Regions from separate parts of the Pectobacterium atrosepticum genome, predicted to be linked through region 4. Evidence: predicted binding sites of a transcription regulator. Region 4 holds the regulator's gene; each other region holds the start of a gene.

Region 1 (3,637 bases), 2.1 Mb from region 4:
ACAGGGTGATGTGGGTTCAGGAAAAACGCTGGTCGCCGCGCTGGCCGCATTACGTGCGATTGCCAACGGCAAACAGGTCGCGCTGATGGCACCAACAGAGCTGCTAGCCGAACAGCACGTCCATAATTTTCGTCAGTGGTTTGAACCACTGGGGCTTGAAGTCGGCTGGCTAGCTGGCAAACAAAAAGGAAAAGCGCGTCAGGCGCAGCAGGATGCCATCGCCAGCGGTCAGGTCTCTATGGTTGTCGGGACGCACGCCATTTTTCAACAGCAGGTGAAATTCAACGGGCTGGCATTGGTCATCATTGATGAACAGCACCGCTTTGGCGTTCATCAGCGCCTTGCGCTGTGGGAAAAAGGCGAAGAACAGGGCTTTCACCCTCATCAACTGATTATGACCGCCACACCCATTCCCCGTACGTTAGCGATGACGGCCTATGCCGATCTGGATACATCCGTAATTGATGAACTACCGCCGGGCAGAACCCCTGTCACCACCGTCGCCATACCCGACTCACGCCGCAGCGACATTATCGAGCGAGTGAATAGCGCCTGTGAGCAGGAAGGTCGACAAGCCTATTGGGTCTGTACGCTGATTGAAGAATCCGACCTATTGGAAGCGCAGGCCGCAGAAGCCACCAGCGAAGAGCTGAAGGCTGCTCTGCCGAATCTCAAGGTCGGATTGGTTCACGGTCGCATGAAAGCGCAGGAAAAGCTGTCGGTGATGCAGGCCTTCAAACAGGGTGAGCTGCAACTGCTGGTGGCGACAACCGTTATCGAGGTCGGTGTGGATGTACCCAATGCCAGCCTGATGATCATTGAGAACCCAGAGCGTCTGGGCCTGGCGCAACTGCACCAGTTACGCGGGCGCGTCGGGCGTGGTGCGATAGCGTCTCACTGCGTGCTACTCTACAAAACGCCAATGAGCAAGACGGCACAAAAACGGCTTCAGGTTCTGCGCGATAGCAACGATGGCTTTGTCATCGCTCAACGCGATTTGGAGATTCGTGGACCGGGTGAGTTATTAGGTACGCGGCAGACTGGGAACGCAGAATTCAAAGTGGCCGATCTCTTGCGCGATCGGGATTTGATACCCCAAGTACATCGCGTTGCCCGCCATCTGCATGAGCACTATCCCGAGCATGCTATTGCGCTCATCGAACGCTGGCTACCCGAGCGCGCACGCTACACCAACGCCTGATCGCAGCGACGCATTCTTCATTTTTTAAAACTATACACTAAATAATTCAAGTTGCAGGAAGGCGGCAAGCGAAGGAATCCCGATGAGCTTACTCAAGTAAGTGATTCGGGTGAGTGAACGCAGCCAACGTACATGCAGCTTGAAGTATGACGGGTATATCCATTTAAATAATAAGGTATTACTCATCAGACAAAATTCATATCGAAAAGATGAGTTAGCAAACGTTTGCTTTCGACAAAGAGATCATTAAAATGCGCTCTTTGTCGTTTCAGGAACGCCAACTTACATCATGACTACCACCACGGAAACGTCCCAAACCGAAGCCGCTGCCGCACCTCAGCGCAGTGAACTCATCTATCGTCTTGAAGACAGGCCGCCGCTGCCGCAGACGCTGTTTGCCGCCAGCCAGCATCTGCTTGCCATGTTTGTTGCGGTGATTACCCCCGCGCTACTGATCTGTCAGGCATTAGGTTTACCCGCTCAGGATACGCAGCGCATCATCAGCATGTCGCTTTTCGCTTCCGGTCTGGCCTCTATTCTACAAATTAAAACTTGGGGCCCAGTCGGTTCTGGTCTGCTGTCTATTCAGGGCACCAGCTTTAACTTCGTGACGCCGCTGATTATGGGTGGGCTGGCGCTGAAGAACGGTGGAGCAGATGTTCCCACGATGATGGCAGCACTGTTCGGTACGCTGATGGTTGCTTCCTTCACCGAAATCATTCTTTCACGCTTCCTGCATTTAACTCGCCGTATCATTACGCCGCTGGTTTCCGGCATTGTGGTGATGATCATTGGTCTGTCGCTGATTCAGGTCGGCCTGACCTCTATCGGTGGCGGCTATGCCGCAATGGGTAATAACACCTTCGGCGCACCCAAGAACCTGCTATTAGCGGGTGCGGTGTTGGTGGTGATTATTCTGCTTAACCGCCAGCGTAACCCCTACCTTCGCGTCGCGTCGCTGGTGATTGCCATGGCGGTGGGTTATCTAGGTGCCTGGTTGATGGGAATGCTGCCGGAAAGCGCGCCTGCGCCACACGATACGGTCATCATGGTGCCCACGCCGCTGTATTACGGTTTAGGCTTTGATTGGAACCTGTTAATCCCGCTGATGCTGATTTTCATGGTGACGTCGTTAGAAACCATCGGTGACATCACCGCTACCTCTGACGTTTCAGAGCAGCCGGTCAGAGGCCCGCTGTACATGAAACGCTTAAAAGGCGGCGTGCTGGCTAATGGCCTGAACTCATGCCTGTCTGCCGTGTTTAATACCTTCCCTAATTCGTGCTTCGGCCAGAATAACGGCGTTATCCAGCTTACCGGTGTTGCCAGCCGCTATGTCGGTTTTGTGGTTTCGCTGATGCTGATCGCACTGGGGCTATTCCCTGCCGTTAGCGGATTTGTACAGCATATTCCAGAGCCCGTTCTGGGCGGTGCGACTATCGTGATGTTTGGTACGATCGCGGCATCAGGAGTACGCATTGTGTCCCGTGAGCCGCTGAACCGTCGCGCTATCATGATTATTGCGCTGTCACTGGCTGTCGGTCTTGGTGTATCACAGCAGCCATTGATTCTGCAATTCGCACCGGATTGGATTAAAACATTGCTGTCTTCCGGTATTGCCGCTGGCGGGATTACGGCAATCGTGCTGAATATCGTCTTCCCACACGAAGAAAAATAGCGCCAGCACGCAATAATTCCTGTTCAGTTCATGTAAAAGCGAGCGGTGATGCAACACCGCTCGCTTTTTACTGTCTGTAACAGCATTACCTATTGAGCCTTCAGGGAAATTGCGGCATAAGAACAGTTCTCCCTGACGATTGGCATGGACTGACACGATGAAATTTATCGGGAAATTATTGCTGACCCTGCTGCTGCTGGCTTTTTTAGCGCTGGTGGTCGTATACGTATTACTGCAAACCAGTTGGGCAGCAGGCTGGGTGAGTAATTGGGTGAACCAGAACACCGACTACCAGTTATCACTGGGCAAAATTAATCATGACTGGTCAACAGCCGATCATATCCAACTCACCGATGTCAGTTTTGGCCAGAAAAACCAACCGCCGACACTCACTGCAAAGCAGGTTTCAGCAGGGTTTAGCGCGCGCCAAGTTACCGAACCGCGCCATTTTGCCAGTCTGGAACTGGAAGGCGGTACGCTGAACCTTTCCTCGCAGGCCGCCACACTCCCTATCGAAGCCGATGTGCTACAGCTGCGTACAATGGCATTACAGGCAAAGGACGGTGATTGGCGTCTGAATGGTCAACAGATCAACGGCGGCATTATGCCGTGGCAGCCCGAAGCGGGCTATCTACTAGGCAAACAAGGGCAGTTCCAGCTCAGCGCCCGTTCACTCGAACTCAACGATATTCCCGCCAGTCAGGTATTGGTTCAGGGTGAAATCAACCACAACCAGCTGATTCTGAGCAACTTCGGCG
Region 2 (3,637 bases), 650 kb from region 4:
TAGCCCAGTGCAATCTGTGTCTGCTGCTGCACTTTAGCTTCTTTCTCTATCAGATAGCCTTCCAGACTCACCATATATCGCCGAATGTTTTCTACGTAGTTATAGGCTTCATGTCCACGTGCGTAGCCGTAGGTGGTTTGGGTGTAATAGCGCTTTTGGCTCAGCATCGGCAGGCGCATTTTTACATCGACCCAGCTGTCGGGGTTACCTTTCTGTTTTTCAGTCAATTTACGCGCATCAAGCAGGTGGGCGTATCCCATGTTGTAGGACGCCAGCGCAAACCAGATTTTTTCATCTTCCGGGATGGTATCCGGCATTTTCTGCATCATATGCGACATATATTGTGCACCGCCGCGAATACTTTGCTCAGGGTCGACTCGGTCAGTCACGTTCAGGCTTTCTGCGGTATTACGCGTGAGCATCATTAGCCCGCGCACGCCAGTAGGGGAGGTTGCCAGCGGGTTCCAGTGTGATTCCTGATAGGAGATAGCCGCCAGCAGCTTCCAGTCGATATCGGTGGCGTATTTTTCAAACAGCGGGCGCAGATCCGGCAGCGTTTCATCAATCGCACTCAGGAATGTTGTGGTATCGACATAATCGAATTCACCAACGTGGCCGAGATATTTCTCCTCCAGACGCGCGAGCGTACCGTCTTCGACAAGCTGGCTGAAGAAATCCAACAGTGCAGCGGACAGGCTGTCATCGTGCGAACGGCGCATATACCAGATGACAGGCTCTTCGTCGCTGAGATCGAAGGCGACGGCGAGCTGCGGATGAATACGCTGCATCAAGCCGATGGTGACCGAATCACCCAGCGTATAGTCCAGTTTGCCGTCGGCAACCTGTTTCAATAATTCCTGCGTGCTCTGATCCGAGGCAGATTCCCAGTTCAATTGCGGGTACTTCTCTGCTTTTAAATCGCGCAAAGTAGCCGCATGGGCGGAGCCCGACGTAACAACAAGACGGCCTTGCAGCTTATCCAATGTTTTTGGGCGGGGCGATCCGAGGCGATAGACCATCTGTTGTGAAATGGAGTAGTAGGTCGGGCCAGCACGGAAACGTTCCAAACGCTCGTGATTGTAAATCAGCCCGGCAGCCAGCAGGTCGGCATCGTCACCGTCCAGATCGTCGAACAGTTCGTCAAGATTCTTACGTGACGAGACCACCAGCTTGACGCCGAGGTAATCAGCGAAACGTTTTGCCAGTTCATAGTCCAGACCTGTCGGGGATCCGTTGCTCATTGCATAAGTCAGCGGTGAGTTAACGGTGCTGATACGCAACTCACCGCGTGAGAGGATCTGCCTGAGCTGCACATCCTGACTACTGCGCCAGGGAATACTAGGCCATAGCGCTAATGCCAGAAGTAACGTGATAATCCCGATGAAAAAATAATTTAATTTTAAAGGCTTCAAATAGTTATCTCTCGGCGGCCGTGTGGCCAGGCTGTCTGTAACGGCAGTTTTTTTATACGTCATTTCCCAGAGTGGGGGCATTTTGCTTAACAAACCGCCAGTGTGCAACTTTTATTGATTTGGTCACCGATTAATCATTCGGTGGATGCGAAGTGAAATTATCGCCACGCAAACGGTTTCGTCCGAGGGAAGGATTCTCTATAATATGCGCGTTTCCCCCCTGTTGTGCCCAATGGCTGTATTGCAGCCAGTGCATCGAAGACGAGAGAACTTTAGATTATGGAAATACTGCGTGGTTCACCTGCTTTATCGGCTTTTCGTATTAATAAATTGCTGGTCCGCTGCAAAGAGCACCTTTTGCCGGTCAGCGATATCTATGCTGAATACGTACATTTCGCCGATGTCAGCACTCCGCTGAACAATGATGAACAGGCCAAACTGACACGTTTGCTGAAGTATGGTCCTTCTCTCGCGGAGCACGAGCCGCAAGGTCATCTGTTACTGGTGACGCCACGTCCCGGCACCATTTCACCGTGGTCTTCCAAAGCGACGGATATCGCCCATAACTGTGGATTAAGCAAAGTACTGCGTCTGGAGCGCGGTCTGGCTTTCTATATTCATGCGCCAACGCTGAACGATGAGCAGTGGCAGCAACTGGGGGCACTGCTGCATGACCGGATGATGGAAAGCGTATTTAGCGACCTGAAACAGGCTGCGGCCCTGTTCTCTCATCATCAGCCAGCACCTTTCAAGCGCATCGAAATTCTGCTGCAAGGGCGTCAGGCATTGGAAGAAGCGAACGTCCGTCTGGGGCTGGCATTGGCGGAAGATGAAATCGATTATCTGCTGGAAGCCTTCAACAATCTGGGCCGTAACCCAACCGATATCGAACTGTATATGTTCGCACAGGCGAACTCTGAGCACTGCCGCCACAAGATTTTTAACGCAGATTGGGTGATCGACGGCGTAACTCAGCCGAAATCACTGTTCAAAATGATCAAAAATACCTTTGAACACACACCCGATCACGTTCTCTCTGCCTATAAAGACAACGCCGCCGTTATGGAAGGCTCCGCCGTCGGCCGTTTCTATACCGATGCCAACGGACAATATGATTACCATCAGGAAGACGCACATATCCTGATGAAGGTTGAAACGCATAACCACCCAACCGCGATTTCACCGTGGCCGGGCGCAGCAACAGGGTCTGGCGGTGAAATCCGTGACGAAGGCGCGACAGGCCGTGGCTCCAAACCGAAAGCGGGTCTGGTGGGATTTTCCGTATCGAACCTGCGTATTCCTGGCTTTATTCAACCGTGGGAAGAAGAGTTCGGCAAGCCAGATCGCATTGTCAGCGCGCTGGATATCATGACCGAAGGCCCATTGGGCGGCGCGGCATTCAACAACGAATTCGGCCGTCCTGCACTGACTGGCTATTTCCGTACTTATGAAGAGCGTGTCGATAGCCACAATGGCGAAGAGCTGCGCGGTTATCATAAACCGATCATGCTGGCAGGCGGCATTGGTAACATCCGTGGCGATCATGTCAAAAAAGGCGAAATTATCGTCGGAGCCAAACTGATTGTGCTGGGCGGACCGTCCATGAATATCGGTCTGGGCGGCGGCGCGGCCTCTTCCATGGCATCGGGTCAGTCCGATGCGGATCTGGATTTTGCTTCTGTGCAGCGCGATAACCCAGAAATGGAGCGTCGCTGTCAGGAAGTGATCGACCGCTGCTGGCAATTAGGCGAAGCTAACCCGATCCTGTTCATCCACGATGTCGGGGCGGGCGGTTTGTCTAATGCTATGCCGGAACTGGTGAGTGACGGTGGTCGCGGTGGTCGTTTTGAACTGCGCGATATTCTGAACGACGAACCGGGCATGAGTCCGCTGGAAGTCTGGTGTAACGAATCGCAGGAACGCTACGTTCTGGCGGTTGCCCCTGAACAACTGGCACAGTTTGATGAGATTTGCCGCCGTGAGCGCGCACCTTATGCGGTGATTGGTGAAGCGACGGAAGAGCTGCATCTGACGATGAACGATCGTCACTTCAACAACCAACCTATCGATTTACCGCTGGATGTGCTGCTGGGTAAAACGCCGAAGATGCTGCGTGACGTTGAGCGCAAACAGGTAGAGGGTACGCCGCTACAGCGTGACGACATCTATCTGGCTGAAGCGGTCGAGCGCGTGTTGCACTTGCCAGTCGTTGCGGAAAAAACCTT
Region 3 (3,637 bases), 1.9 Mb from region 4:
AAAGAAAGTACGTGTAAAGGATAGCAAGGTGAGCTGAGAACCAATGGCGCAACGAAAGGGCTAAAAGTAAGCAAACCAATTGATTATCAACATAATTATTTTAATTAATTCAATGTGCTATCTAACCATGTAGATATCTCAGAAGGCTAATTCCGTATTTTCTCACATGGCTGATCTAATTTGACATCATTGTGATAGCTGCCAGCAGCACAAATCCCCAGTGGGCTGGGGATTTGTGTATTAAGGGACGGCTTAAAAGGGAAGGGGATCGCCGATTATTTTAGCTTCAGCGTGTGGATGATGCCTTCCGCTTCGCTCTGTGCCTGTTGCTGATTGCTGGCTGGCAGGGTGATCTGCAAGGTCAGCAGTTGGTTTTCCACTTTGCCCAACACCACCGAGGAATAAGCTTGCTGTCCGCTGCTGGTGATAATGCTGTCGAGCTGTTGCAGCTTCTTGCCATCAACGTCGATGGTTTTGTTGGTGACGACCTGAAGGTTGGCGTCACGTGTGCGCTGCTGATCTTCCAGACGCTGTGCCAGCACGGTCAGCTCTTCTGTGGTGTTGTCGCCCAGAATCACGATGACCGCTTTCTGCCCGTTGTCATTGGCGTAAACGTGCATGTTGTTTGCCTGCGTACCCACTTTACCGCTTTGGTCACGCATATCGGCTGGTAGAGTAAACGCAACCTTTCCATCCATTAATTCAATGTTCTGGCTCGCGGTAGCTTCTGCTGCAGGTTTATCTTGTGCGCCCGCTTTTGCGGCGTCATCCGTTTTGCCATCACAGGCGGCAAGCAGGCCGACAAGCAAGCCGACACCGAGGTATTTGATTACATTCGACATAGGTTCCCTTTCTCTCGTTTTTTAACAGGTAATAACAGTATGGCACCCTATTCAGATAGCAAAAACAAGCATTTTGTTGTTGCAAGCCGTTGTTGGAGCCCGCATTTTTTTACAAAACGATGAGTGTATGCCCTAAATAATTCGATAAGCATTAATTGTGGCTGCTGGCGGAGTGATAGTCGGCAGTGCCTTTCTGTTCGCTCAGACGTTTGAGCACCATGTTCAGCATGACCCCGTACATCGGCAGGAAGAAGGCCAGGCTGATCAGCAACTTGAATGCATAATCCACCATCGCAATTTCAACCCAGTTTGCTGCCATGAAAGCATCGGTGCTGCGGTAAAACGCGATGAAGAAAAAGGCCAGCGTATCGCTAAAATTACCAAACACGATTGAAACGGCGGGTGCCACCCACCACGCGCGTTTCTGACGCAGCCGGTTGAAGACGTGAACATCCAGAATCTGGCCAAGAACATACGCCATGAAGCTGGCGCAGGCGATACGCGCCACGACGATATTCACCTGGCTTAAGGCCCCGAACGACTGCCATGCGCCCTGATAAAACAGTGACGAAACCAGATAGGAAATCACCAGCGCAGGTACCATCACGGTCAGGATGATACGACGCGCCAGCGGCGCACCGAAAACTCGGACTGTCAGGTCAGTTGCCAGAAAAATAAACGGAAAGGTAAACGCGCCCCAGGTGGTATGAAAACCGAAAATCAATACTGGGAGCTGAACCAGATAATTACTCGACGTAATGATCAGCACATGGAACAACGATAGCCAGAGCAGCGCCGTAAGCCGCTGCTGGGGAGTAAAACGATACATAATGTGACCTTTTTGGTTATTGGGGTTAGGGAACCCAAGGGATAACGTGCAGATTTATGCTGCAACGCGGCGGCATAATACGCAATTGTTTCGCCAATGCAATGTGTTTTGCCGAGAAAGGATGGTTGTTTTATACGCAAACGTTGTCGTCGCTTGCGTAGGGGAATCCTCCGCGTAAACTAAGGCAGTTTTTTGATTCCAGCACTGAGAACGTTGATGACCGATCCCTTTACCAACCCAGATAAAACCCTTGATGCCCAGGGACTGCGCTGCCCTGAGCCTGTGATGATGGTGCGTAAGACAGTACGCCAGATGGAAACCGGGCAAACGCTGCTGATTATTGCCGACGATCCGGCCACTACTCGCGATATTCCCGGTTTTTGCGTGTATATGGAGCATGAGCTTCTGGCGCAAGAGACTGAACAGGTTCCCTATCGGTATCTGCTGCGCAAGGGTCGCTGATACTCAGTGCGTTATTAGGAGAAACACGGGGATGAGGTTCCCGTAGGAAGGCCTCGCCCCGTGGTCGCTCCGTGTATCTCGATCCAACAGCCAGCAACGGTAATATTAGTCCTGTTTTCTCAGCAGCCGCAGCGCGTTGGCAGTGACTAATGCCGTTGCGCCGGAATCCGCCAGCACCGCCAGCCACAGTCCGGTAATGCCAAGAATACTGGTGACCAGAAATACGGCTTTCAGCCCCAGCGCGATGGTAATGTTCTGACGAATATTACGCTGCGTCGCCCGCGACAGGCTGATCATGGCCGCCAGCCCGGTCAGGCGGCTGTGCGTTAATGCCGCATCGGCGGTTTCCAGCGCCACATCCGTACCGCTTCCCATCGCAATCCCGATTGTTGCGGCTTTCATCGCTGGCGCGTCGTTGATACCGTCGCCCACCATCGCCACGGGGTGCTGCTTACTCAATTCGCTGACTGCCGCGACCTTATCGGCAGGGAGCAGGCTGGCTCGGTAATCGATCCCCAATGTTGCTGCGATGGCCGCTGCTGCGCGGGGATTATCTCCCGTGAGCATGACGCACCGAATCCCTAACTGCTGCAAGGCATCCAGCGCTTCACGCGCATCGTGGCGTAGCGTATCGCTCAGTGCCAACAAGCCTAGCAGAGTGTCGTCTTCTTGCACTACCACGACGGTTTTCCCTTCGTTTTCCAGCGCATCAATTTGTTGCAGCCAGTCGGCGTCAAGCAAACCGGGCGCGACGCGAGTCGGTGCGCTAACCTGAATCCGCTTGCCGCCTATCGTGCCTTCAACGCCGACACCCGCCAGCGCTTTGCGGTTTTCCGCCATCGGGAGGAATGTGCTGCTGGATAACGCATGTTGGATGATGGCCTTGGCGAGCGGATGGTGCGAACCCGACTCTACTGCGGCGGTACGTGTCAGCAGCGCTGTTTCGCTAATGCCCGCTACGGGTAACACGTTCGTCACCTGCGGCTTGCCTTCCGTCAGCGTACCCGTCTTATCAAACGCAATAGTCTTGATATTGCCCAGCGATTCCAGCGCTGCACCGCCTTTAATCAGCGCACCCCGACGCGTTGCCGCAGCCAGCCCTGAGGTAATCGCCGCAGGCGTTGAGATTACCAGCGCACACGGACAGCCGATTAACAGCAGCGTCAGACCGCGATAAACCCACTCTTGCCACGGCTGTGCCAGCAGCAACGGCGGCACCAGAATCACCAGCAGCGACAGCAGCATGATAGCTGGTGTGTAGTAGCGGCTGAACTTATCGAGGAAGCGTTCTATTGGGGCGCGGCGCTCTTCTGCATCTTCTATCAGTTGCAGAATGCGGTCGATGGCGCTGTTACCCGGCTGTGAAACCACTCGCAGCTGCACGACCCGATCGACACACAGGCTGCCAGCGGCAATTTTTTCACCGGGTGTGCGCTCAACGGGAACTGATTCGCCGGTCAGGGCGCTTTCATCAAAGCTGGCGTCGCTGTTCAATAGCTCCGCA
Region 4 (3,637 bases):
TGAGACGACGGGAAAGATCGAGATCAAAAAACGGGTGCCATAAGGCACCCGCTGGAAAGATTAACACTCGCAGCATAACGACGTTTCGTATCGTCATTATGTTGATAAAAGCTATTACTCTTGATCGGCCTGCTGTGCTTTGTATTTGTCTGCCGTTTCTTTGATCAACTGCTGCAGTTCACCGCGCTGAAACATTTCAACCACGATATCACAGCCGCCAACCAGTTCGCCGTCAACCCACAGCTGTGGGAATGTCGGCCAGTTCGCATATTTTGGCAGCTCAGCTCGAATATCTGGGTTCTGTAAAATATCTACATAAGCAAAGCGTTCGCCACATGAAGACAATGCCTGAACGGTCTGTGCGGAAAAACCACAGCTTGGCAATTTCGGGGAGCCTTTCATGTACAGCAGAATCGGGTTTTCAGCAATTTGGCGCTGAATTTTTTCAATTGTCGGTGTCGTCATCTTCTTGCTTCCTTAAATCTATAGGATGGCTAACGTCCAAAACGCTAGCCATGAGCCGCCGTCAGAGGTATTACGACAGCGACATTGACTCAATGATATTGTACCGATGCCACTAGCTACAAAAAAACGCCATTTTTTGTAGGGTTATTTTCTCTTATCGCTTTGCATCATTGATGAAATCAACGCCAGAAAGTGCTGATAAATCAATCGAAAAAATAACTATTAACGTTTTTTCACTATTCTGTATGAATAAAGCGACCGTGCCCACTTTTTTATGACGCCGTTTTCAGGAATACTGTGGGGATTGAGCGAGTTAAGGATTATGTTCGGTCACTTTTATTATGCGCTTATTTATTACTCTTTTTATATTATTTTTCAGTAATCTATCCCTGAACCTTGTTCAGGCTGCGCCGCATACCCCGCATTCGGCGCCGAAGAAAAGCGCCGTTGAAGAAACGAATAAGAAAAGCCGTCAAACAAAGGGTAATGCTAAATCACCGACTCCGATCAAAAGCAAAAAACCAGAACCTACCGCAGTAAGCAATAAAACCAAACCCCGAACAGCTAACAAATCGACAGAAAAAAAGCCGTCACGGACGCAAAGCAGCACTCCTGCGCTAGTGAAGAAAAACCTTAAAAAGCTGAAATCTGAAGAAGAAAAGCAGACGACTGCACAGGTCAGAGTCAAAACAGGGTTAAAGAAGACGGCCCTCAAAGGAAAGTTGGATAAAAATCCTTCTCCTACAGAAAAAGGAATGACGCTCAGCGCGGCGCATAAAAAACGCTATCAGCATGCCAAAACAACAGCAATGAATAAGTTGATGAGCCAAATAGGTAAACCTTATCACTGGGGCGGCTCATCTCCCTTTACCGGATTTGACTGTAGCGGGCTGGTTTATTACGCCTATAAAGATGTCGTCAAGATACAAATCCCGCGCACCGCAAATGAAATGTACCACCTGCGTGATGCTGCGCCGATTAAAAAGAGCGAGCTGGAAAGTGGCGATCTCGTCTTCTTCCGCATCAATAACCGTGGCGCTGCCGATCACGTTGGGGTTTATCTGGGAGAAGGGAAATTTATCCAGTCGCCGCGTACAGGCTCAGATATTCGTATCAGCAAGTTGAGTGAAGATTATTGGCAGGAGCACTACGTTGGCGCGCGTCGCGTCGTTACGCCACAGACGATTCGTTAAGCAGATTATACCGGTTATACCCTAAATAATTCAGACACGTTTATGCACCACAAACGTGTCTGAATGCCAACCAGCGGCGGAAGCACCGATCGGTTAATTCAGCACCGCGATAAAGCTAAATGCGATGATCACAGCCAACGAACCAACGGTTGTCAGCAAAGACATTTTCAGATTTGTATCCATAAACCACTCCTTATTAGCGAACAAGTTTCATCTGAAACTTCATCTAAAAAAAGACACCACCATTCACAGCAGAACCCACGCAGGTGGTTAAAACTACAAATAATAGGGTTATTACGATTCTTTCATAATTCTAGCGAAAAATCTCGGACGAATGCATCACTAATAGTATAAATTAGCCCTTTCACTTTCATGATAAATCGGACACAATCCGCTGTTTATGAAAGCGCTGCGTATCAGTCGAAAAACGTCAACCCAGACCCCTTCGGTATAACATTCGGCATTCTCCTTCTGAAATCCTGTTTTTTAGCTTAGAAGAAGAACTTTAAACGTAGGCAAACGATTAACAATATACTTACGTCTGTAACAGGTAAGTTCAGGAGTCATTTTTAGATGGCAACGATTAAAGATGTGGCAAAACGTGCTGGCGTTTCCACCACAACCGTATCGCACGTGATCAATAAAACACGTTTCGTCGCCGAAGAGACCAAGGCAGCCGTCAGGGCAGCAATCAAAGAATTGCACTATTCGCCCAGCGCCGTCGCTCGCAGCCTCAAAGTTAATCACACTAAATCTATTGGCTTGCTGGCAACATCCAGCGAAGCGCCCTACTTCGCCGAGATCATTGAAGCTGTCGAAAACAGCTGTTATGCCAAAGGTTACACGTTGGTGCTGTGTAATTCTCATAATGACATTGGCAAACAGCGCGCCTATCTTTCTATGTTGGCGCAAAAACGCGTCGATGGCCTGTTGGTGATGTGCGCAGAATACCCGCCGGAGCTATTGGGCATGCTGGAAGATTATCGCAGCATTCCAATGGTCGTTATGGATTGGGGACAAATGCACAACGATTTCACCGATACGATTATCGATAACGCCTTTGAAGGCGGTTATATGGCGGGCCGCTACCTAATTGAACGCGGCCATCGGGATATCGGTGCCATCCCCGGCATTCAAGAGCGCAACACGGGCAGCGGACGCTATCTCGGCTTTTTAAAAGCGTTGAAGGAAGCTGATATCACCGTGCGCAATGAATGGGTTGTTCAGGGTGATTTCGAACCGGAATCCGGCTACAAAGCCATGCATCAGATTCTCGCGCAGAAACAGCGACCTACGGCCGTATTCTGCGGTGGCGATATCATGGCGATGGGTGCCATCTGTGCAGCCGACGAACTGGGTTTGCGCGTACCGCAGGATATTTCAGTGATCGGCTATGACAACGTGCGCCACGCGCGCTTCTTTACGCCAGCCCTGACCACCATCCACCAGCCGAAAGAACGCCTGGGCCAATCCGCATTTTCTATGCTGCTGGATCGCATTACCAGTAAGCGAGAAGATGCGCACGTCATTGAAGTTCACCCGACGCTGATTGAACGCCGTTCGGTTGCCGACGGCCCGTTCCGCGATTATCGCCGCTAACCCCGACGACGCAATACAGACGGTTTTTCTATTCCTGCCCGCTTTCCCTCTCTGCTTGCTTCAGCCAATTTTCTTGTATATTGGCTGGAGCAACTCTAAACTGAACCCTGCGTTTCAGTTTCACTGATAAAACCAAAATAGCGATAGCCGCACGTCAGTAAGCAGGTCCGTGTTTTTTGCCAATGAGCTCCTGTTTACGTGCAAATTTCTTCTTCATTTTTCTCTGGTGACAGCCGATACGTCGGCTGCAGTAAGTGCTGTCCAGGTGTTTTACGATACTTTTATACGTGAAAAGTTAAGGAGACATGATGGGATTACCTTATGCAGAAGAATGGGATCACGATACCGCGCCTTGGTTCCACATAATGCAGGACATGTTG

The links. The regulator PurR, encoded in region 4, represses purine synthesis genes. The targets are predictions, from matches to a motif close to CANGCAAACGTTTGCNTG.
Region 1: the regulator PurR is predicted to act here: its motif matches at 1,416-1,433, upstream of GZ59_RS00185 (nucleobase:cation symporter-2 family protein).
Region 2: the regulator PurR is predicted to act here: its motif matches at 1,578-1,595, upstream of purL (phosphoribosylformylglycinamidine synthase).
Region 3: the regulator PurR is predicted to act here: its motif matches at 1,805-1,822, upstream of tusA (sulfurtransferase TusA).

What each region holds. Positions count from the first base shown of each region.
Region 1 covers NZ_CP009125.1:42,622-46,258, reverse strand. Annotated here, with positions in the region: gene recG (ATP-dependent DNA helicase RecG) at 1-1,201, shown strand, start outside; gene GZ59_RS00185 (nucleobase:cation symporter-2 family protein) at 1,491-2,879, shown strand; gene GZ59_RS00180 (AsmA family protein) at 3,037-3,637, shown strand, end outside.
Region 2 covers NZ_CP009125.1:3,570,859-3,574,495, reverse strand. Annotated here, with positions in the region: gene mltF (membrane-bound lytic murein transglycosylase MltF) at 1-1,475, opposite strand, end outside; gene purL (phosphoribosylformylglycinamidine synthase) at 1,692-3,637, shown strand, end outside.
Region 3 covers NZ_CP009125.1:4,799,661-4,803,297, reverse strand. Annotated here, with positions in the region: gene GZ59_RS21395 (DcrB family lipoprotein) at 276-842, opposite strand; gene GZ59_RS21390 (7-cyano-7-deazaguanine/7-aminomethyl-7-deazaguanine transporter) at 994-1,671, opposite strand; gene tusA (sulfurtransferase TusA) at 1,888-2,133, shown strand; gene GZ59_RS21380 (zinc/cadmium/mercury/lead-transporting ATPase) at 2,239-3,637, opposite strand, start outside.
Region 4 covers NZ_CP009125.1:2,922,325-2,925,961, forward strand. Annotated here, with positions in the region: gene rnt (ribonuclease T) at 1-3, shown strand, start outside; gene GZ59_RS12875 (Grx4 family monothiol glutaredoxin) at 115-465, opposite strand; gene GZ59_RS12880 (C40 family peptidase) at 807-1,658, shown strand; gene cydH (cytochrome bd-I oxidase subunit CydH) at 1,752-1,841, opposite strand; gene purR (HTH-type transcriptional repressor PurR) at 2,232-3,257, shown strand; gene cfa (cyclopropane fatty acyl phospholipid synthase) at 3,566-3,637, shown strand, end outside.